DNA from 2 places in the Actinomadura sp. NPDC048021 genome. Region 2 is predicted to be linked to the other one. Evidence: riboswitches for the same ligand, from Rfam matches in the RefSeq annotation. Region 2 holds a riboswitch; the other holds the start of a gene.
What was found. A riboswitch is a leader RNA that binds a small molecule or an ion and turns the genes downstream of it on or off. The one in region 2 is predicted to bind cobalamin.
Positions count from the first base shown of each region.

Region 1: it holds a riboswitch for cobalamin, as region 2 does, so the genes downstream of both, AB0C87_RS06865 (ribonucleoside-diphosphate reductase subunit alpha) here and cobN (cobaltochelatase subunit CobN) in region 2, are expected to answer to the same signal.

Region 1 is NZ_JBEZJQ010000003.1:211,328-222,563, reverse strand. Features, by position in the region: gene AB0C87_RS06890 (zinc-dependent alcohol dehydrogenase family protein) at 1-884, opposite strand, end outside; gene AB0C87_RS06885 (thioesterase family protein) at 881-1,297, opposite strand; gene AB0C87_RS06880 (superoxide dismutase) at 1,519-2,145, opposite strand; gene AB0C87_RS06875 (hypothetical protein) at 2,278-2,436, opposite strand; gene AB0C87_RS06870 (ribonucleotide-diphosphate reductase subunit beta) at 2,492-3,487, opposite strand; gene AB0C87_RS06865 (ribonucleoside-diphosphate reductase subunit alpha) at 3,529-5,853, opposite strand; cobalamin riboswitch at 6,013-6,156, opposite strand; gene AB0C87_RS06860 (MFS transporter) at 6,316-6,945, shown strand; gene AB0C87_RS06855 (DUF1775 domain-containing protein) at 7,022-7,729, shown strand; gene AB0C87_RS06850 (copper resistance CopC family protein) at 7,726-8,277, shown strand; gene AB0C87_RS06845 (antibiotic biosynthesis monooxygenase) at 8,348-9,115, shown strand; gene AB0C87_RS06840 (GNAT family N-acetyltransferase) at 9,163-9,861, shown strand; gene AB0C87_RS06835 (GNAT family N-acetyltransferase) at 10,007-10,543, shown strand; gene AB0C87_RS06830 (carboxymuconolactone decarboxylase family protein) at 10,606-11,076, opposite strand; gene AB0C87_RS06825 (TetR family transcriptional regulator) at 11,215-11,236, shown strand, end outside.
Region 2 is NZ_JBEZJQ010000024.1:19,213-30,448, forward strand. Features, by position in the region: gene cobM (precorrin-4 C(11)-methyltransferase) at 1-209, shown strand, start outside; gene AB0C87_RS31950 (cobalt-precorrin-6A reductase) at 194-916, shown strand; gene AB0C87_RS31955 (precorrin-2 C(20)-methyltransferase) at 907-2,394, opposite strand; gene AB0C87_RS31960 (precorrin-8X methylmutase) at 2,394-3,014, opposite strand; gene AB0C87_RS31965 (precorrin-3B synthase) at 3,011-4,105, opposite strand; cobalamin riboswitch at 4,177-4,300, shown strand; gene cobN (cobaltochelatase subunit CobN) at 4,354-7,950, shown strand; gene AB0C87_RS31975 (cobyrinate a,c-diamide synthase) at 7,905-9,236, opposite strand; gene cobO (cob(I)yrinic acid a,c-diamide adenosyltransferase) at 9,233-9,835, opposite strand; gene AB0C87_RS31985 (VWA domain-containing protein) at 9,837-11,236, opposite strand, start outside.

The DNA.
Region 1 (11,236 bases), on a different contig from region 2:
GGGGCCGGGAGGCCGACGGTGACGGTCGTTCCGCCGGGACGGGTGGCCGCGTAGGCCTGTTCGAGGACGGCGACGACGCCCGTCGTGTCGATCACCTTCTCCGCGCCGCCGGACGTCAGGTCGCGGATCGCCTCGACGGCGTCCGGACCGCCCGCGACGGGCCGGGCGCCGAGGCGCCCGGCGAGGTCCCGCTTGGACGCGACGACGTCCACGGCGAGGACGGTGGAGGCTCCGGCGGCCTTCGCGGCGAGGACGGCGGACAGCCCGACGCCCCCGAGGCCGAAGACGGCGACGGTGTCGCCCGGCGACACGGCCGCGCTGTGGAGGGCGGCGCCGGCGCCGGTGAGGACGGCGCAGCCGAACAGCGCGGCGACGTCGAAGGGCAGGTCAGGGTCGATCCTCACGGCGGAGCGGGACGAGACGACGGTGAACTCGGAGAACGCCGAGACGCCGAGGTGGTGGTGGGGGCGCGTGCCGTCCGGGGCGCGGAAGCGCCTGCCGCCGCCGAGCAGGGTCCCGGCGCCGTTGGCCTGGGCGCCCGGCCCGCAGAGGGCGGGACGTCCGGCGACGCAGCGCTCGCAGTGCCCGCACGCCGGGACGAACGCGAGCACGACGTGGTCGCCGGGCGCGAACTCGGTGCCCGGCCCGGTCTCCACCACCTCGCCCGCGGCCTCGTGCCCGAGCGCCATCGGCAGGGGGCGCGGCCGGGACCCGTTGATGACGGACAGGTCGGAGTGGCAGAGGCCGGCGGCGCCGATCCGGACCAGGAGCTCGCCGTGGCCGGGCGGGTCGAGGCGGAGCTCGGCGATCTCCAGGGGGCGGGACGCGGCGTAGGGGGCGGGGCGTCCCGACTCGACGAGGACGGCCGCGCGGGTGGCGGTCATGCGGCCACCAGCTTCTGCATCTCGGTGCGGACGGCTCCGGTGATCTCGACCGGGCGGCGGGTGCCGCGGTCGACGAACACGTGGACGAAGTGGCCCTCGGCGACGAGCGCGCCGTCCGAGCCGCGCAGCATGCCGACCTCCCAGCGGACGCTGGAGCGGCCGAGCTTGCCGACGCGCAGCCCGACACGGATCGTGTCGGGGAACGACGCCTCGGCCTTGTACTCGCAGTGGGACTCGACGCACAGCGCGATCGAGCCGGAGGTCGCGGGGTCGAAGCCGGCGGTCCGGATCATCCACTCGTTGATGACGGTGTCCATCATCGAGTAGTGGACGACGTTGTTGACGTGCCCGTAGACGTCGTTGTCCTTCCACCGCGTGGGGACGTTCTCCCAGTACAGGTACTCGCCGGTCATAAGGAGCAGACTAGGGGCGGGGCCGCGGCGGCGCCGCACCGGCCGGGCACAACGGTGACCGCGCACCGTGTCGCCCGGCTGCGCGAGGGCGCGCGCACAACCCTCGGCGTCCGCGTCCGGCAAGGCGGAAGCGGCGTTCACCGGGCCGCGAGGAAAGGTTCTGAGCACGATCCCGGCCTGGTGAACGCCGCCCCTCAGCGGCGCCGCGCCGACGCCGCCGTCTATCGGGAGGACGCCGCGCTCTCCGGTCGGGCGCGGGCCGCGTCGAAGCGGGCCTGGACGTCCGTCCAGTTCACGAGCGACCAGAGCTTCTCCACGTAGTCCGGCCGGACGTTGCGGTACTGCAGGTAGTAGGCGTGCTCCCAGGCGTCGAACACCAGCAGCGGCGTCGTGTTCATGCCGACGTTGCCGTGGTGGTCGTAGACCTGCTCGACGACGAGGCGCCTGCCGAGGGGCTCCCATGCGAGGACGCCCCAGCCGGAGCCCTGGACGGTGGAGGTCGCCGCCGTGAGCTGCTTCTGGAACGCCTCGAACGTGCCGAAGTGCTCGTCGAGGGCCGCCGCCAGTTCCCCGTCCGGGCGGTCGCCGCCGTCCGGCGACAGGTTGTCCCAGAAGATCGAGTGCAGGACGTGGCCGGAGAGGTTGAACGCGAACGTCTTCTCCAGGCCGACCAGCCCGCCGTACTGCTCCTTCTCGCGCGCCTCGGCGAGCCTCTCCAGCGTGTCGTTGGCGCCCTTGACGTAGGCGGCGTGGTGCCGGGAGTGGTGCAGCTCCAGGATCTCGCCGGTGATCGCCGGCTCCAGGGCGGCGTAGTCGTAGGGCAGGTCGGGAAGCGTGTAGTCGGCCATACGGCCACTATTGCAAACGAGTTGCAGTTACGTCCAATGCGCAACACCGGCGCGTCCGGAGCGCGACACGGAACGGACCCGCCCTCGGGGTGAGGGCGGGTCCGGTTTCTGTTCCTGTTTCGCTCGGTGGGGTCAGTAGCGGCGGCGTCCGCCGCCGCGCCCGCGCGACAGCAGTCCTCGGATCTTCGCCTGGGTGCGCGGGTCCCGGGCGAGCCGTTCCGCGCGGGCGCGCGCCTTGCGGCCCTGCGGGCTCCGGGCGAACCGCTTGATGCGGTCGATGACGGAAGGCATGTTCTTCCTCCTCGGCCTTGTCCTCACGGTTCAACGACTGCCCGTTCCGAAAGGTTCAGAACGCCTCGTCGAGCGCGACCGTCCCCTCCACCCCGATCTGGTAGGCCGAAACGCGCCGCTCGAAGAAGTTGGACAGCTCCTGGACGTCCTGCAACTCCATGAACGCGAACGGGTTCGCGGTGCCGTAGCGGGCGGGCAGGCCGAGCCGGACGAGCCGCTGGTCCGCGACGTATTCGAGGTAGGCGCGCATGTCGTCCGCGCTCATGCCGGGCAGGCCGTCCCCGCACAGGTCGCGGGCGAACGCCAGCTCCGCCTGGACGGCCTCCTCCATCATCGCGGCGACCTCGGCCGTCAGCTCCGCGTCGAACAGCGCGGGCTCCTCCGCCCGGACGGTGTCGACCACGGAGAACGCGAACTCCATGTGCATTGACTCGTCCCGGAAGACCCAGTTCGTCCCGGACGCGAGGCCGTTGAGCAGGCCGCGCGACCGGAGCCAGTACACGTAGGCGAACGCGCCGTAGAAGAACAGCCCCTCGATGCAGGCCGCGAAGCAGATGAGGTTCAGCAGGAACGCCCTGCGGTCGGCGGCGGTGCGGAGCTCGTCCAGGCAGCCGAGCGAGTCGATCCAGCGGAAGCAGAACTCCGCCTTGGCCCGGATGGACGGGATGTGCTCGATCGCCGCGAACGCCTTGACGCGCTCGTCCTGATCGGGCAGGTAGGTGTCCAGGAGGGTCAGGTAGAACTGGACGTGCACGGCCTCCTCGTACAGCTGCCGCGAGAGGTAGAGCCGGGCCTCCGGCGCGTTCACGTGCTTGTAGAGGTTGAGGACGAGGTTGTTCGCCACGATCGAGTCGCCGGTGGCGAAGAACGCGACCAGCCGGTTGACGAGGTGCAGCTCGTCGGGCGTGAGCCGCGCGAGGTCCGCCAGGTCGGAGGCGAGGTCCACCTCCTCGACCGTCCAGGTGTTGCGGATCGCGGCCCGGTACCGCTCGTAGAAGTCCGGGTAGCGCATGGGCCGCAGCGTCAGGTCCATGCCCGGGTCGAGGAGCATGCCCCGCCCCTCCGCTCGCCGCTGTTCTTCCGCTCGCTCGGTCACTGGCACGCCTCGCAGGTCTCGGGGTTCTCCAGGGAGCAGACGGCCGCGGCGACCGTCGTCTGCGCGATCCGCGTCGCCGGGCGGGACCGCAGGTAGTACGTCGTCTTGAGCCCCGCCCGCCAGGCGTAGGCGTACATCGAGGAGAGCTTGCCGATCGTCGGCGTCTCCATGAAGAGGTTCAGCGACTGCGACTGGTCGATGTACGGGGTGCGGGCGGCGGCGAGGTCGATGAGCGCCTTCTGCGGCAGCTCCCAGGCCGTCCGGTAGAGCGACAGCATCTCCTCCGGCAGGTCGACCAGCCCCTGCACGGACCCGTTCGCCTTCTTGACCGCCTCGCGGACGGCCGGCGTCCACAGCCCGAGCGACTTCAGGTCCTCCACCAGGTAGCGGTTGATCTGCAGGAACTCGCCCGACAGCGTCTCGCGCTTGAACAGGTTGGACACCTGCGGCTCGATGCACTCGTAGCAGCCCGCGATGGACGCGATCGTCGCGGTCGGCGCGATCGCGACGAGCAGCGAGTTGCGCAGGCCCACCTCCGCGACCCGGGCGCGCAGGGCGTCCCAGTCGGCGGGACGGGACGGCGCCGCGTCCGGGAAGTGGTCCAGGTGGAGCTCGCCGCGCGCGGTGCGGGTCGCGCCGTAGGCGGGCAGCGGCCCGTGGGCGGCGGCGAGGTCGGCGGACGCGTTGTAGGCGGCGAGGGCGATCTCCTCGGCGATGCGCGTCGACAGCTCGCGCGCCTCGGGCGAGTCGAACGGCAGGCGCAGCGTGAAGAACACGTCCGCGAGGCCCATCACGCCCAGCCCGACCGGCCGCCACTTGCGGTTGGCCTTCTCCGCCTCGGGAGTCGGGTAGAAGCCCCGGTCGATGGTGCGGTCCAGGAACCGGACGGCGGTGCGGACCGTCGACCGGAGCCGCTCCCAGTCGACGCCGGACGGCCCGACGTGCGCGGCCAGGTTCACCGACCCGAGGTTGCAGACGGCGGCCTCGCGGTCGCCCGTCACCTCCAGGATCTCCGTGCAGAGGTTCGACAGGTGGACGACCTTGCCGGGCTCGGCGGTCTGGTTGCAGGCGCGGTTGGCGGCGTCCTTGAACGTCATCCAGCCGTTGCCCGTCTCCGCGAGCGTCCGCATCATGCGCCCGTACAGCTTGCGGGCCGGGACCTGCCGGACGAACCGCCCCTCCCGCTCCGCCGCCCGGTAGGCCGCGTCGAACTCGTCGCCCCACAGGTCGACCAGTTCGGGGACCTCCTTCGGGTCGAACAGCGACCACGTCGCGTCGGCCTCGACGCGGCGCATGAACTCGTCCGGGATCCAGTTGGCCAGGTTGAGGTTGTGGGTGCGGCGGGCGTCCTCGCCGGTGTTGTCGCGCAGCTCCAGGAACTCCTCGACGTCGGCGTGCCACGGCTCCAGGTAGACGCACGCCGCGCCCTTGCGGCGGCCGCCCTGGTTGACGGCGGCGACGGACGAGTCGAGCGTGCGCAGCCACGGGACAATCCCGTTGGAGTGCCCGTTGGTGCCCCGGATCAGCGAGCCCCGCGACCGCACCCGCGTCCAGGAGACGCCGATGCCGCCCGCGTACTTGCTGAGCCGCGCGACCTGCCCGTACCGGTCGTAGATGGACTCCAGCTCGTCGCGCGGCGAGTCGAGCAGGAAGCACGACGAGAGCTGCGGGCGGCGGGCCCCGGAGTTGAACAGCGTGGGCGAGCTGGGCAGGTACGACAGGGTGCTGAGCAGCGCGTACAGCTCGGCGGCCTCCTCGACCGCCGCCATGTCACCGGTGGGGGGCCGACCCCCCACACCCCCCGGCCCGACTTCGTCGGGAACTACGAGCCCGCACGCGACCCTGAGGAGGAAGTGCTGCGGGCGCTCCAGGACGAGCCGCGACCTCGGGTGCCTGAGCAGGTACCGGTCGTAGACCGTCCGGAGCCCGAAGTACTCGAAGCGGTCGTCGGCGCCGTCGTCGACGAGGGCGTCCAGCGCGGCGGACCCGGCGGCGACGAAGGCGGCCAGGTCGTCCGCCAGGAGTCCCTCGCGGTGCGCGGCGGCGACCGACTCGGCGAACGTCCGGACGCCGGCGGCCGCGGCCTCCTCCCGGATCCGGACGCCGAGCAGCCGCGCGGCCACCCTGGAGTACCCGGGCTCGGCGGGGATGAGCGCGGCGGCCTCCCCGATCGCGAGGTCCCGCAGAGCCGCCGCGTCCAGCCCGTCCGCGGACCGGACCGCGGCCAGCACCCGCCCGGCCTCGGCGCCCGGCACCCCCTCGCAGGCCGCCTCGACCTCGACGGCGATCTCCGCGGGCGGCGCGGCCAGAACCTGTGTCACGTGCATCTCCCCTCGCATGCCGCCTCGCGGAGGCATGCGAACGGCGCGCGGCGGCAGGCCGCGCTCCGTCCCCGGCCCACCCGCGAGGCCTGGACGTGTGTCGATCCGGGACGGGCCCGGACCCCCGATGAGGCCGGTCTCCCGGCCTCGCGTGCGGGCAGGTCTTCGGACTCGCGGGCGCCGCCTCTGCCGAGGCGTCCTACTGGCCGTCGCTTCCCGGGCCGCCGGGCCCAGTGCTCGATGACGGCGGTCGTTCCCGCTCACCGCTGCGGGGCAGTCCCGGATTCCCACCGGGTTCCCTCTCACGCCGCCCCCGCCGCGAACGGCGGGGGCGGACCAGCACGGGACTGAACCCTACATCTAGTCGACGATCAACGCACAACCCCAAGATGTTGGGCGTGGCGGCGGATGTCCGGGGGCGGCTGGGCAGAGCGCGCGGGGGATGGGACGATGGGGGCCGTCATGAGCCCCCATGCGCCGCAGCCGCTGTTCCGGCCCGCACGCGCGGTGGTGTTCGCCACCGTGTGCGCGACGCTGGCGACCCTCGGGCACGCCCTGGCGGGCGGCGCGGCGGTGCCGGCTTGGGCCGCGCTCACGGGCTTCGGCGCCGTCCTCGGCGTGACGCTGGTGCTGGCGGGCCACGAGCGCTCGCTCGCGACGATCCTGGGCGGGCTCCTCGGCGGCCAGTTCGCCCTGCACACGCTGTTCACGGCCGCCACCGCGCCCCACCACGCACCCGCGGCGCACGCCGCCATGACGGGCGCCGCGGAACCCGTCGCGGTCCCCGCCGCCCACGGCGGGAACGGCCTGGCGATGACGCTCGCGCACTGCACGGCCGCGCTGGTGGCCGCGTGGTGGCTGCGGCGCGGCGAGCGGGCCGCGTGGTCGCTCGCCCGGCGGGTCGCCGCCCTCGCCGACCGCCCGATCCGGCTGCTGCTGGCCCTGCTCGCCGTGGAGCCGGCCGAGCCCCCGGCCCGCCCCCTCCGGACGGCGCCCGCGGCGGCCGCCGTCACGGCCACCGGGCGCGTCCTGCGGCACCAGGTCGTCCGGCGGGGTCCCCCTCCGCGTTCGAGGGCGCTCGCTCACTCCTGAGCCGGAGCGCCGTACGTCACCGGACGCCGGCTCGCGGCGCCCGGACATTCCCGTACGTCTCGAACGGAGTTCCGCAATGCCCTTCCTTCCGCATGCCCGGCGCGCCGGCGCCGTCGCGTCCCTCGCCGCCCTGTCCGTGATCGGCCTGGCCGCGGCGGCGTCCGCGCACGTCAGCGTCAACCCCAGGACCGCCGAGCAGGGCTCGTACACCAAGGTCTCGTTCCGGGTGCCGAACGAGCGCGACGACGCCTCGACCACCAAGCTCGTGGTGAGCCTGCCGGCCGACCACCCGCTGTCGTCGGTGTCGGTCCGGCCGCTGCCCGGCTGGACGGTGAAGGTCGAGAAGTCCAAGCTGCCGGCGCCGGTGAAGACCGAGGGCGGCGAGCTGACCGAGGCCGTCACGAAGATCACCTGGAGCGGCGGCAGGATCGAGCCCGGCCGGTTCGAGGAGTTCGACGTCTCGATGGGGCCGCTGCCCACCGACACCGACCAGCTCGTGTTCAAGGCCGACCAGACCTACTCCGGCGGCGAGGTCGTCAAGTGGGAGGAGCCCCCCGCCGAGGGGGCGAACGAGCCGGAGCACCCCTCGCCGGTGCTGAAGCTCCTCCCCAAGGGCTCGGCGGCCACGGCCGGCCTGACCGCGCAGGTGAAGCCCGCCGCCGCCTCGTCCGCGTCGTCCGGCGACGGGACGGCCCGGCTGCTCGGCGGCATCGGCATCGCCGTCGGCGTGGCCGGCGTCGCGGTCGGCGCCTACGGCGTGACCCGGGCGCGGAGCCGGGCATGACCCGGGCGGCGCTGCGCGGGGCCGCCGGGGCGGCGGCGCTCGCGGCGATCCTGACGGCGCTCACGGCGATCCTGGCGGCGACCGCGGTCCCGGCGTCAGCGCACACCGCGCTGACGTCGGCGAGTCCCGAGAAGGACGCGACGGTCGCGGCCCCGTCCCAGATCGTCCTGACGTACGGCGACCCGGTACGGCTGCCGCGCGTGGTCGTGACCGACGGGTCGGGCAGGCAGTACCAGACCGGGCCCGCGCGGGCGGTCGACAACAAGGTCACCCAGGCCGTCGGCGGCACGCCGCCCGACGGGAAGTACACCGTGGGCTGGCGCGTCGTCGCCTCGGACGGCCATCCGGTCGAGGGCGCCTACACGTTCACCGTGCGGGGCTCCTCCGGGGCCGCCCAGCCCGCCCCCTCGCCGACCCGGACGACCGTCATCTCCACGAACGATTCGGGGGGCTCGTCGGGCTGGCTCTGGATCGGTCTGGTCGCCCTGGTCCTCGTGGCGGCGGCGGGCGCCGTCGCCTGGTTCCGCCGCTCGCCCCGCCAGGATTGATCGTTGAGCTTCCGGTCGGATGATTACAGGATTACAGTGATAATCCGACCGGAAGCAGCCTGGGGGCACCATGATCGTCGAGTACATCCGCTACCGCATCGAGCCGCAGGACGCGGAGGACTTCGAGGCCGCCTACGCGCGGGCCTCCGTCCCCCTCGCCGCAGCCCCCGAGTGCGTGGACTACGAGCTGTCCAGGTGCGTCGACGAGCCGTCGTCCTACATCCTGCGCATCGGGTGGACGTCGGCCGACGGCCACATGCGAGGCTTCCGGGGCGGCGAGCACTTCCCCGCGTTCTTCGCCGAGATCAAGCCGTACGTCCAGCGGATCGAGGAGATGCGGCACTACGAGCGGACGGCGGTGCGCGGCGCCGGCTCGTCCGTCCCGACCATGTACGACTGGGCGGGCGGGAGCGCGGCGCTGGAGCGGCTCACCGAGCACTTCTACACGAACGTCCTCAAGGACGACCTGCTGCGCCCGCTCTTCGAGCACATGGCGCCCGACCACCCGAAGTGGGTCGCGGCGTGGCTCGGCGAGGTCTTCCGCGGGCCGGAGCGCTACAGCCGCGAGCGCGGCGGCTACGCCGCCATGGTGCGCCATCACCTCGGCAAGTCCATCACCGAGGCGCAGCGGCGCCGCTGGGTCTCGCTCCTCATGGACGCGGCGGACGAGGTCGGTCTCCCGGACGACCCGGAGTTCCGCGCCGCGTTCGCGTCCTACATCGAGTGGGGCACGCGCATCGCCCTCGCCAACTCCCAGCCGGACGCGAAGCCGCCCCTCGAAGCCCCCATGCCGCACTGGGGCTGGGGCGTCGCACCGCCCTACGTCCCCGCCGACTAGCATCCAGGGCGCCGAATCCCCCGTACGGCCTGGAGAGGTGCTGCACCATGGCGGACCGCGACGACGCCGCGCTCGACGATCCCGTGCGCGAGTCGCTCCGCGGTCACCACGCGCACCTCGCCCGCCGGCTCGGCCGGACCGCCACCTACCCGCCGGAGGTCTCGACCTTCTCCACGGTGTCCGCCGACCCGGACGCCGCGGAGTGGGCCGACCTCGCCCGGCTTCTCGGGCGGGGCGAACTCGCCGACATGTTCAGCAGCCCCGCGACCCCGCCGCCGGACTGGGAGCCGGTCTTCGTCCTGGAAGGCCTCCAGATGGTCTGGTCCGGGAGCGGTGAGACAGGCCCCGGCGCGGCGGACCCCGGCATCGTCGAACTCGGCGCGGACAGCGTGCCCGAGATGCTCGACCTCGTCGCGCGGACCCGGCCCGGACCGTTCTGGCCGCGCACCCGCGAACTCGGCTCCTATCTCGGCGTCCGCGACGACGGCGTGCTGGTGGCCATGGCGGGCGAACGGCTCCGGCCCCGGGGATGGACGGAGATCAGCACCGTCTGCACCGCCCCCGAGGCGCGCGGGCGCGGCCACGCCGCCCGCCTGATACGCGCGCTCGCGACGCGCGTCATGGCCCGGAACGACCACCCGTTCCTGCACGTGGCCGAGGCGAACACCCGGGCGATCGCCCTGTACGAACGACTCGGCTTCGAGACACGGAGGCACGTGACCTTCCGCGGCTTCCGGGTCCCCTGACCGCCGCGGGTAGTACGCTTTGCGGCGTTCCTGCGACAGGGGAGGTTGATGAATATGGCCCGCGTGGCGCTTCTTCAGCATGCCCTTGTCCGGGCCGCCCGCGACTGAGCGCGGCCCGGTCGTCCAGAACGACCAGGAGCCACACGTGTCCTCTTCCGACCTGACCGCTTCAGGCCTGCCCGACTCCGACCCGGCCCGGCCGGGCCCGGCCGGCGCGGATCTCACCACCGGCCGTCTCGTCCTGCGGCCGTGGACGTCCGGCGAGATCGCCGCCGTCCTGTCCGGCGACAGGCTCGCCCACTGGGCGGACGACTTCCCCGCCGAAGGCGACCGGGCCATCGCCGGCTTCGTCGCCGGAAACCCGTCCGCGCTGGGCGAGCACGGTCAGCGCCTGATCATCGAACGCTCCACCGGCCTGGTGGTCGGCGCCGTCGGCCTGTTCTGGCCGCCCGCGGACGGGGCCGTCGAGTTCGGTTACGGCGTCGTCCCGTCCCGGCGGGGCCGCGGGTACGCCACCGAGGCCACCCGCGCCATCGTGGCGTTCGCCCTGACCGCGCCCGGCGTGGACAGGGTCGTCGCGACCGTGGAGCCGTCCAACCCGGCGTCGGTCCGCGTCCTGGAGAAGGCGGGCCTCCGCCTTGCCGGCACCGGCGAGACCCTCGCCACCTACAGCACCGCCTGACGGCGGACCGCGCGTGCCGCCCCTCCCTCGCGGGACGGGCGGCACGTCCGCGCCCGGGGCGGTCAGCCGAACTGGCCGGGCTCGTAGGAGCCGGCGGGCTGCCGGGTGATGACGTTCAACCGGTTCCAGGTGTTGATGAGGGCGATGAGCGACACCAGGGTGGCGAGCTCCTCCTCGTCGTAATGCTTGGCCGCGTTCTCCCAGACCTCGTCGGAGACGCCGGCGCCGTCCGCGAGGCGGGTGCCCTGCTCGGCCAGCTCCAGGGCGGCGCGCTCTGCGTCGGTGAAGACGGTGGCCTCACGCCAGGCCGCGACCAGGTTGAGGCGCACCGAGGACTCGCCCTCGTGGACGAGGTCCTTGCTGTGCATGTCGACGCAGAACCCGCAGCCGTTGATCTGACTGGCGCGCAGCTCCACCAGGTGCAGCGTCGTGGAGGGCACCGTCGAGCCCGAGACGACCTTGGCCGCGGACAGCAGGTGCTTCATGAACTTTCCGCCGGAGGCGGTGCCGTAGTAGTCGAAACGAGGGTTCATAGTGATCTCCTTGCCGTGTGGAGGGTGACGTCAGGTTGACGGGGCGGTCCCCCGGGTTGTGACGGCCTCCCGGGAGTGACTCCGCTCACCTTGGCGGTCCGGGCCGGAATCGGGCGCGCGGCTGGGAACATGGGGGCCATGACGAGGGCGATCGAGGAGC
Region 2 (11,236 bases):
CGGACTGCCCGGTCGCCGTCGTCGCCCGCGCCAGCCGCCCGGACGAGCTGGTCCTGCGCGGCACCCTCGCCGACATCGCCGCCCGGGTGCGCGAGGCCGGGGTGCGGCGCACCGCGGTGATCGTCGTCGGCCGCGTCCTCACCGCGTCGGCGTTCCCCGACAGCCACCTCTACAGCGCCGGCCGGGACCGGGCGTGCGGCGCGTCCTGATCCTCGGCGGGACGGCGGAGGCCCGCGCGCTCGCGGCCCGGCTGACCGGCGTGCACGTCGTCTCCTCGCTCGCCGGGAGGGTGTCGGACCCGCGCCTGCCCGCCGGCGAGGTCCACATCGGCGGGTTCGGCGGCGCCGAAGGGCTCGCCGCGTGGCTGCGGGAGCACCGGATCGACCGCCTCGTCGACGCGACCCACCCGTTCGCGGAGCGGATGAGCGCCTCCGCCGCGCACGCGTCGCGGCTGACGGGCGTGCCCCTGCTCGCGCTGCGCCGCCCCGGCTGGGACGAGGAGGACGGTGACGACTGGCGGCGCGTCCCGTCCCTGCCGGACGCCGCCGCCGCGCTGCCGGACGGCGCCCGCGCGTTCCTCACCACCGGCCGCCGCAGCCTTCCGGTGTTCGCCGCGCGGACCGATGTGTGGTTCCTCGCCCGGTCGGTGGACCCTCCGGAGCCGCCCGTCCCGCCCCACGTGCACGTCCTGCTGGCGCGCGGCCCCTACACCGTGGACGGCGAGCGCGCCCTGATCCGCGAGCACCGCCTGGACGTGCTGGTCACCAAGGACAGCGGCGGCGCGATGACCCGCGCGAAGCTCACCGCCGCCCGCGAGGCCGGGCTGCCGGTCGTGATGGTCGACCGCCCGGCCCTTCCCGAGGGCGTCGCGGCGGCCGCCGACGTGGCGGCCGCCGCGGCCTGGGCTCAGGGGTAGCGGCGCGGGGTGAAGACCACGCCCCGCTCGGTCACCCGGGTGGCGGACGACCCGACGATGAGCAGGCAGCGCATGTCGACCCGGGCGGGGTCCAGCTCGCCGAGCGTCGTCACCGTCACGCTCTCCTCCGGCCCGCCGACGTCCCGCCCGACGACCACCGGGGTCTCGGGGGAGCGGTGCTTGAGCAGCAGCTCGCGCGCCGCCGGGAGCTGGTGCCTGCGCCGGCTCGACGAGGGGTTGTAGAGGGCCAGGACCAGGTCGGCCTCGGCGGCGGCGGCGAGCCGCCGCTCCACCACGTCCCACGGCTTGAGGATGTCCGACAGCGACAGGACGCAGAAGTCGTGCCCGAGGGGCGCGCCGGCCCGGGCGGCCACGGCCTGCGCCGCCGTCAGCCCCGGCACGACCCGCACCGGCACGTCCGCGAACTCGTCCTCCGCCGCCGCCTCCAGGACGGCCGTGGCCATCGCGAACACGCCGGGATCGCCGGACGAGACGACGGCCACCCGGGCCCCGTCCCGCGCGAGCGCCAGCGCGTGCCGGGCCCGGTCGGCCTCCACCCGGTTGCCGGACCCGTGCCGCCGCTGCCTCGGGTTCGGCGGCACCCGGTCCAGGTAGGGGCCGTAGCCGACGAGGTCGGTCGCGGACGCCAGGACGTCCTGCGCCTCCGGCGTCAGCCACGGCCGGCCCGCCGGTCCGAGCCCGACGACCCACACCCCGCCGGCCCCCTCAGGCCGCGCCGGGGGAGGCGCGGCGAACGAGCGCTCCGCCGGGCTCGTCAGCAGCGCGAGCGCCATGTAGGGAACGTCCGCCGGATCGACGTCGGCGAGCGGGAGGACCCGCTGCCGGTCGGTGGCGGCCCGCTCGACGTACCAGCCGTCGCCGAGCCGCCCCGCGTCCTCGAACGCCTGCCTGACCTTGGGGAACGTCCGGCCGAGCTTGAGGACGGCCGCCGCGTCCGCGCTGCGCAGCCGCTCGGCGAGCTCCTCGCCGGCCAGCGTCCCGGGCAGGACGGTCAGCGTCTCCTCCCGCTCCACCAGCGGTCGCCCCGCCGCCGCGGACGCGGCGCTCAGCGACGTCACGCCCGGCACCACCTCGGCCGGGTAGTGCGGCGCGAGCCGCTTGTGCAGGTGCATGTACGACCCGTAGAACAGGGGGTCGCCCTCGCTGAGCACCACGACCGTCCGCCCCGCGTCGAGGTGCGCGGCGAGGCGGGCGGCGCAGTCGGCGTAGAAGTCCTCCAGCGCCCCCTGGTAGCCACCGGGATGGTCGGTGGTCTCCGTCGTCACCGGGTAGACGAGCTGCTCCTCGATCCGCCCGTCCCGCAGGTACGGCTCGGCGACGGTCCGGGCGATGCTGCGGCCGTGCCGCGCGCAGTGGAAGGCCACCACGTCGGCCTCGCCGATCAGCCGCGCCGCCTTCACCGTGACCAGCTCGGGGTCGCCGGGCCCGACGCCCACGCCGAACAGCCGTCCCGCCATCACTCCGCCTCACTGGCGATGGCGTTGACCGCCGCCGCCGTCATCGCGCTGCCGCCGCGCCGCCCGCGGACCACCAGATGGTCCAGGCCGCTCGCGGCGAGCGCCTCCTTGGACTCGGCCGCCCCGATGAACCCGACCGGGATCCCGAGGACCGCCGCCGGGCGCGGCGCGCCCTCCTCCACCAGCTCCAGCAGCCGGAACAGCGCGGTCGGCGCGTTGCCGATCGCGACGACCGCGCCGCCGAGCCGGTCGCGCCACAGCTCCAGCGCCGCCGCGCTGCGCGTGGTGCCGAGCCGCCCGGCCAGCTCCGGCACGCCCGGCTCGCCGAGCGTGCACACGACCTCGTTGCCGGCGGGCAGCCGCGCGCGGGTCACGCCGGAGGCGACCATCCGCGCGTCGCACAGCACCGGCGCGCCCGCCAGCAGCGCCGCCCGCGCCCGCGCCACGACCCCCGGCGACCAGGCCAGGTCCTTGACCAGATCGGTCATGCCGCAGGCGTGGATCATGCGGACCGCGACCCGCGCCACGTCGTCCGGCAGTCCCGACAGGTCGGCCTCCGCGCGGATCGTCGCGAACGACCGCCGGTAGATCTCGGCGCCGTCCCGGACGTAATCGATCACTGCTGTCCCTCCGCCGTCCTCAGCTCGACCGGGCCGCGGGGCATCCCGCAGCGCCGCTCGCATCCCGTCCAGTGGACGGGGGTCTCGGGCGCGCGGCCCAGGCCGTCCACGAAGCGCCGCGCCTCGGCCTGCACGTCGCCGCGCGACTTCGCGCATCCCGGGCTCCCGGTGCAGGCCGTCACGCCCACCCAGGGCGACGCGGGATCGGTCGCGAACCCCGCCGCCGCGAGCTCCGCCGCCGCGCGGCGCGCCTCGTCCCGCTCCAGGTCGCGCACCACCACGCTGCGCCACGGCGTCACCCGCACCTCGTCCGCGACTCCGGCGAGCGCCTCGGCCTGCGCGCCCGACAGCCGGCCCAGCGGAGGCACGGCCTCCAGCGCGGCGAGCCCGTCCCGCTGCGCGAGGATCCCGGCGTGCGGCGGCGCGGGATCCGGGCGCGGCGGCGTCTCCGCCACGGCCGCGCCCAGCCGCTCGGCGACGAGCCGCGCGCCGTCCGGCACCTCCGCGAGCCGCCAGGCGTCGCCCCTGACCTCCAGGAACGCCTCCGCCGCCGCGAGCAGCGCCGCGACGGGATCGCCGGGGACGGGCCCGAGCCGCGTCCCGGCCAGCCGCAGGCCGCCGGGGGTGTGGGCCGCGTCGGCGTCCAGCGCGGCCGTGTCGCCGGTGCCGTCGTCGAGCGCGAACAGGAACCGCCCCGGCAGCCGGGCCAGCTCCGCACGCGCGCAGAGCGCCTCGTCCAGCGCCGTGACCAGCGGATCCGTGGCGAGGGCGCCGCGCGGGCCGCGCCCGCCGAGCGGGGACGCGACGATGTTGCGCACCCGCTCGTGGGTCGCCGACGGAAGCAGCCCGGCGGCCTCCAGCCGGGCCGCGAGCGCTCCGGTGTCGCGGACGCCGCGCACCTGGAGGTTGCCGCGGGACGTGAGTTCGATCACGTCCCGCCCCAGCTCGCGGGCGGCGGCGCCGAGCACCGCGAGCTGCGCGGCGGACACCGCGCCGCCCGGGACGCGGACGCGCGCCAGCGGCCCGTCGGCGGCGTCGTGGGTGCGCAGCGCCCCGGGGCACGCGTCGGGACGGGCTCTGACATTCGGCACGGGGAGGATGTTAACCACAGTTTGCAGGGCGACCGCGCTGCCGTACTCTTCTGCTCAGACGATGGCAATGGGAGGAAGCCGGTGCGAATCCGGCGCGGTCCCGCCACTGTGACCGGGGAGCGAACCCCGCTGTAGGCCACTGTCCGCGAGGACGGGAAGGCCGGGGCGAGCGTCGATCCGGGAGCCAGGAGACTCCTGCCGTCGCGACACCCGCGACCGGGGCGAGGACCCCAGGGGGAGGATGCGCCGTGCCCGAGCACAGCCGCACGGTCCTGTTGCTGTCGACGTCCGACACCGATCTGCTGAGCGCCCGAGCGTCCGGCGCCGCCTACCGGCTCGGCAACCCCGCGCGGCTCACCGCCGCCGACCTGCCCGGGCTGACCGAGGGCGCCGACCTCGTCGTGGTGCGGCTGCTCGGCGGCCGCCGCGCCTGGGAGGACGGTCTCGACGCGCTCCTCGCGGGCCCCCGGCCGGTCGTCGTCCTCGGCGGCGAGCAGGCCCCCGACGCCGAGCTGATGGAGCTGTCCACGGTCAGCGGCGGCGTGTGCGCCGAGGCGCACGCCTACCTCGCGCACGGCGGCCCCGCCAACCTCGCCGAGCTGCACGCGTTCCTGTCCGACACCGTGCTGCTGACGGGGCGCGGCTTCGCGCCGCCGGCCGCGACGCCGACCTGGGGACGGCTCGACCGCGCCGCCCGCGACGGCGGCGGGCCCGTGGTCGGCGTGCTCTACTACCGCGCTCACCACATGGCGGGCAACACCGCGTTCGTGGAGGCGCTCTGCGCCGCCGTGGAGGACGCCGGCGGGCGCGCCATGCCGGTGTTCTGCTCGTCGCTGCGCACCGCCGAGCCCGAGCTGCTGGACACGCTCCGCCAGGCGGACGCGCTGGTGGTGACGGTGCTCGCGGCGGGCGGGTCGCGGCCCGCGACGGCCGGGGCGGGCGGCGACGACGAGGCGTGGGACGTGGGCGCGCTCGCCGCGCTGGACGTCCCGATCCTGCAGGGCCTCTGCCTCACCACGAGCCGGTCCGACTGGGAGGGGAGCGACGACGGGCTGTCCCCGCTGGACGCGGCGTCGCAGGTCGCGATCCCCGAGTTCGACGGGCGGATCATCACCGTCCCGTTCTCGTTCAAGGAGGTCGACGAGGACGGGCTCACCGTCTACGCCGCCGACTCCGAACGGGCGGCCCGGGTCGCCGGGATCGCGGTCCGGCACGGCCGCCTGCGGCACACCCCGGCCGCCGGGCGCCGCCTCGTGGTGATGCTGTCGGCGTACCCGACCAAGCACGCCCGCGTCGGGAACGCCGTCGGTCTCGACACCCCGGCGAGCACCGTCCGGCTGCTCGCCCGGCTCCGCGACGCGGGGTACGACCTGGGCGAGGGCTTCCCCGGCGTCGACGAGCAGGACGGCGACGCGCTCGTCCACGCGCTCATCGCGGCGGGCGGCCAGGACGAGGACTGGCTCACCGAGGAGCAGCTCGCGGGCAACCCCGTCCGCATCTCCGCCGCGTCCTACGAGCGCTGGTACCGCACCCTGCCCGCCGACCTGCGCGAGGGGATGGAGCGGCACTGGGGCCCGCCGCCCGGCGAGCTGTTCGTCCAGGGCGGCGACATCGTCCTCGCCGCCCTGCGCGCCGGCAACCTCGTCGTGATGGTGCAGCCGCCGCGCGGCTTCGGGCAGAACCCCATCGCGATCTACCACGACCCCGACCTGCCGCCCAGCCACCACTACCTGGCCGCGTACCGGTGGCTGTCGGACGAGTTCGGCGCGCACGCGATCGTCCACGTCGGCAAGCACGGCAACCTGGAGTGGCTGCCCGGCAAGGCGGCGGGGATGTCGGCGTCGTGCGGCACCGACGCGGCGCTCGGCGACGTCCCGCTGGTCTACCCGTTCCTCGTCAACGACCCCGGCGAGGGCACGCAGGCCAAGCGCCGCGCGCACGCCGTCCTCGTCGACCACATGGTCCCGCCGATGGCCCGCGCCGAGACCTACGGCGACATCGCCCGCCTCGAACAGCTCCTGGACGAGCACGCGACGATCGCCGCGATGGACCCGGCGAAGCTGCCCGCGATCCGCGCCCAGATCTGGACCCTCATCCAGGCCGCCAAGCTCGACCACGACCTCGGCCTGGACGACCGCCCGCACGACACCGAGTTCGACGACTTCCTCCTGCACGTCGACGGCTGGCTGTGCGAGGTGAAGGACGCGCAGATCCGCGACGGCCTGCACGTCCTCGGCCAGGCGCCCGCCGGCCCGGTCCGCGTCGACCTGGTGCTGGCCATGCTCCGCGCCCGCCAGATGTGGTCGGGGCGCGAGACGCTGCCCGGCCTGCGGGAGGCGCTCGGGCTCAGCGAGGCCGGCGGCGAGGCGCTCGCCGACGTGGACGCCGCCGAGGCCGCCGCCCGCGCCCTCGTCCAGGCCATGGAGGACGCCGGCTGGGCCGTGGACGCGGCGCGCGAGGCCGCCCGGGACGTTCCGGCGGAGCGCCGCGAGGCGGTGACGCGGGTCCTGGAGTTCGCCGCCGCCGAGATCGTCCCGCGCCTGGCCCGGACGACCGACGAGCTCGACCACGTCCTGCACGCCCTGGACGGCGGCTACGTCCCGGCGGGCCCGAGCGGGTCGCCGCTGCGCGGCCTCGTCAACGTCCTGCCGACCGGCCGCAACTTCTACTCGGTCGACCCGCGCGCCGTCCCGAGCCGCCTCGCCTGGGAGACCGGGCAGGCGATGGCGGACTCGCTCCTGGAGCGCTACCGCGCCGACCACGGGGAGTGGCCGCGCTCGGTCGGGCTGTCGGTGTGGGGGACGAGCGCGATGCGCACGGCGGGCGACGACGTCGCCGAGGTCCTCGCGCTGCTCGGCGTCCGCCCGGCCTGGGACGAGGCGTCCCGCCGCGTCACGGCGCTGGAGCCGGTCCCGCTCGCCGAGCTCGGCCGGCCGCGCATCGACGTGACCGTCCGCATCAGCGGCTTCTTCCGGGACGCGTTCCCGCACGTCGTCGCCATGCTGGACGACGCCGTCCGGCTCGTCGCCGGGCTGGACGAGCCCGACGCCGACAACCACGTCCGCGCCCACGTGCGGGCCGACCGGGAGCGGCACGGCGACGAGCGGCGCGCCACGATGCGCGTGTTCGGGTCCGCGCCCGGCGCGTACGGGGCCGGGCTGCTGCCGCTCATCGACAGCCGCAACTGGCGCGACGACGCCGACCTCGCCGAGGTGTACGCGGTGTGGGGCGGCCACGCCTACGGCCGCGACCTCGACGGGGTGCCCGCCCGCGCCGACATGGAGAGCGCCTACCGGCGCATCGCCGTCGCCGCCAAGAACGTCGACACCCGCGAGCACGACATCGCCGACTCCGACGACTACTTCCAGTACCACGGCGGCATGATCGCCACCGTCCGCGCGCTGACCGGCAGGGCGCCGGAGGCCTACGTCGGCGACAGCACCCGCCCGGACGCCGTGCGCACCCGCACCCTCTCGGAGGAGACCGCGCGGATCTTCCGGGCCCGCGTCGTGAACCCGCAGTGGCTCGCCGCCATGCGCCGGCACGGCTACAAGGGCGCGTTCGAGCTGGCGGCGACCGTGGACTACCTGTTCGGCTACGACGCCACCACGGGCGTCATGGCCGACTGGATGTACGACAGGCTCACCGCCGCCTACGTCCTGGACGAGGAGAACCGCGCGTTCATGGCGCAGTCGAACCCGTGGGCGCTGCACGGCATCGCCGAGCGGCTGCTGGAGGCGGCCGAGCGCGGCATGTGGGAGCACCCCGACCCGGCGGTCCTCCAGGGCCTCCAGGAGGTCTACCTCAAGACGGAGGGCGACCTGGAGGACGACACCAGCCGCTGAGCCGCCTCCGGCGACCCCGCCCAGTGCAGGTGCAGGTAGGAGGCGGTGATCCGGTCGTCGCCGTACCCGTCGCGGCCGTCGCGCCACCGGAACAGCGGCTCGGCGCCGGTGTCCAGCGCGGTCCGGTGGAACTCGTGGCCGCGGAACCGCTCGCCCGGACGGGTCAGCGGCGACTCGGCCACCGCGACCGCCTCCCGGTAGCCGAGCGCCAGCCGGGACGTCATCCGCGCGCGGCCCGGCACCCGCCCGCACATCGCCCGGCCGTCGAGTTCCTCGCACAGGTAGAGGAGCCCGGCGCACTCGGCGGCGATCGGGCCGCGGAACGCCGCGACCTCGGCGAGCATCGGCGCGTTGGCTGCCAGCTCGGCGGCGTGGACCTCCGGGAAGCCGCCGCCGATGACGAGCGCGCCCGCCCCGTCCGGCAGGGCCTTGTCCCGCAGCGGGTCGAAGACGGCCACGTCGGCGCCCGCCGCGCGCAGCAGCTCCACGTGCTCGGCGTAGGAGAAGGTGAACGCCGCCCCGCCCGCGACCGCGACGACCGGCCCGCCCTCGACCGGGACGACCTGCTCGGACGGGTCCCACGCGGGCCCCGGCAGCGGGGGAGCGGCGGCCGCCAGGCGGAGCAGGGCGTCCAGGTCGCAGGAGCGCTCCACGAGCGCGCCGAGCCGCTCCACCGCGCCGACGGCCTCCGCGCCCCGCTCGGCCGCCGGGACCAGCCCGAGGTGCCGGGACGGGGTCACGACCGCGTCGTCCCGCCGGATCGCGCCGAGCACCGGCACGCCCGTCGCCTCCAGCGCGCCGCGGCACAGCTCCTCGTGCCGCTCCGAGCCGACCCGGTTGAGCACGACGCCGCCGATCCGCACGCCCGGCTCGAACGTCGCGAAACCGTGCACGAGCGCCGCCACCGACCGGCTCTGCCGCGCGGCGTCCACGACCAGCACCACCGGCGCCGCGAGCAGTCGCGCGACGTGCGCCGTGGAGGCGAACCCGGTGTCGCCCTTCCCGTCGAACAGGCCCATCACGCCCTCGACCACCGCCACGTCGCAGCCGGCGGCGCCGTGCAGGAACAGCGGCGCGATCCGCTCCTCGCCCGCGAGCCACGGGTCCAGGTTGCGGCCGGGCCGTCCCGCCGCCAGCGCGTGGTAGCCGGGGTCGATGTAGTCGGGGCCGACCTTGTGCGGCGACACGGCGAGGCCGCGCGCCCGCAGCGCCGCGATCAGGCCGGCCGCCACGGTCGTCTTGCCGCTGCCGGACGCCGGCGCGGCGACGACCAGCCGGGGGATCACCACTCGATGCCCCGCTGCCCCTTCTGCCCGGCGTCCATCGGATGCCGGACCTTGCCCATCTCCGTCACCAGGTCGGCGGCCTCGACCAGCCGGCCGGGCGCGTCCCGCCCGGTGACGACGACGTGCTGGGTCCCGGGACGCGCGGCGAGGGTCTCGACCACGTCGTCCAGGTCGAGCCAGCCCCACTTGAGCGGATAGGTGAACTCGTCGAGCACATAGAAACGGTACGTCTCGGCGGCCAGGTCCCGCTTGATCTGCGCCCAGCCCTCGCGGGCGTCGGCCGCGTGGTCCTCCTCGCTGCCGGGGCGCTGGATCCATGACCAGCCCTCGCCCATCTTGTGCCAGGCGACCGGGCCGCCCTCGCCGCTCTCGCCGAGCACGCGCAGCGCCCGCTCCTCGCCGATCCGCCACTTGGCCGACTTCACGAACTGGAACACCCCGACCGGCCAGCCCTGGTTCCAGGCCCGCAGCGCCATCCCGAACGCCGCCGTCGACTTCCCCTTCCCGGGACCGGTGTGGACGATCAGCAGGGGCCGGTTGCGGCGCTGCCGGGTGGTGAGGCCGTCGTCGGGGACGGACACGGGCTTTCCCTGGGGCATCTCAAGCCGCCTTTCCCTTTTCGCGCCCGCGGTGGGCGCGGACGATGCCGTCGAGGTCGCCGAGCGGGACGAGCTGCGCCCCGAGCCGGGCCGCGAGCCGTCCCGCGAGGCCGAGCCGGACCGGGCCGTCCTCGCAGTCCACGACGATCCCGGCGGTGCCCGCCAGCAGCCCGGCGGCCCGGTCCACGTCGCCCCCCGCGGTCGCCCGCCCGTCGGTGACGACCACGAGCAGCGGGCGGCGCGCCGGGTCGCGCAGCCGCTCGGCGCGCAGCACCTCGGCGGCGCGCGCGAGCCCGGCGGCCAGCGGCGTGCGGCCCCCGGTCGGCAGGGCCCGCAGCCGCGCCGCGCCCGCCTCGACCGACGACGTCGGCGGCAGCACGAGCTCGGCGGTGCGCCCCCGGAAGGTGACCAGGCCGACCTTGTCGCGGCGCTGGTAGGCGTCCAGCAGCAGGCTGAGGACGGCCGTCTTCACCGTCGTCATGCGGCGGCGGGCGGCCATCGAGCCGCTGGCGTCCACGACGAACAGCACCAGGTTCCCCTCGCGGCCCTCGCGGACCGCCTCCCGCAGATCGTCCGGGCGCAGCACGAGGCCGGCGCCGGACCGGCCGCGCGCCCGCTGCCGCGGCGCGGCGGCCAGCAGCGTCGCCACCACGTGGGGGTCGCGGACCTTCGCGGCCGGGCGCCGCGCCCCGGTGACCCGGCCCCGCGCCGTCCGCGACCGCGACCGCCGTCCCGCGGTGCCCTCGCCGACGCCCGGAACCTCCAGCAGCGGCACGGCGTGCGGCGCGGCGACCGCAGCGACCCGCTCCCCACCCCCGCCGGCGGACCGCTCGTCCCGCGACGAACCCGCGTCCTGCGCCGGGCCCGCGTTCTGCGACAGGCCCGCGTCCTCTGACGGGGCCGTGTTCTGCTCCGAACCCGTGTTCCGTTCGGGGGCCGCGTCCTGCGACGGACCCGCGTCGTGCGACGAGCCCGCGTTCCGCTCGGGGCTCGCGTCCTGGGACGTGGCAGGGTCCTGCGGCGCTCCGTCCTGCGGCGGGGACGGGAGCCGGCCGCCCCCTCCGCCGTCCGGGGGAGGATCGTCGAGGGACGTGCGGTCGAGCAGCTCGTCGAGCAGCGCCTCGTCCAGTCCGGGGGCGTCGAACGGGTCGCGGCGGCGCCGGTGCGGCAGCGACAGGCGGGCCGCCGCGCGCACGTCCTCGTCGGCCACCGCGCCGCGCCCGTGCCAGGCGGCGTGCGCGAGCGCGGCGTTGGCCGTGACCAGGTCGGCGCGCAGTCCGTCGACCTCGAAGCCCGCGCACACGGCCGCGATCTGCTCCAGCCGCTCGTCCGGCAGCCGGACCCCGGCGAGCCTGTCCCGCGCGGCCGAGATGCGCTCCGCCAGCTCCGCCTCGGCGTCCG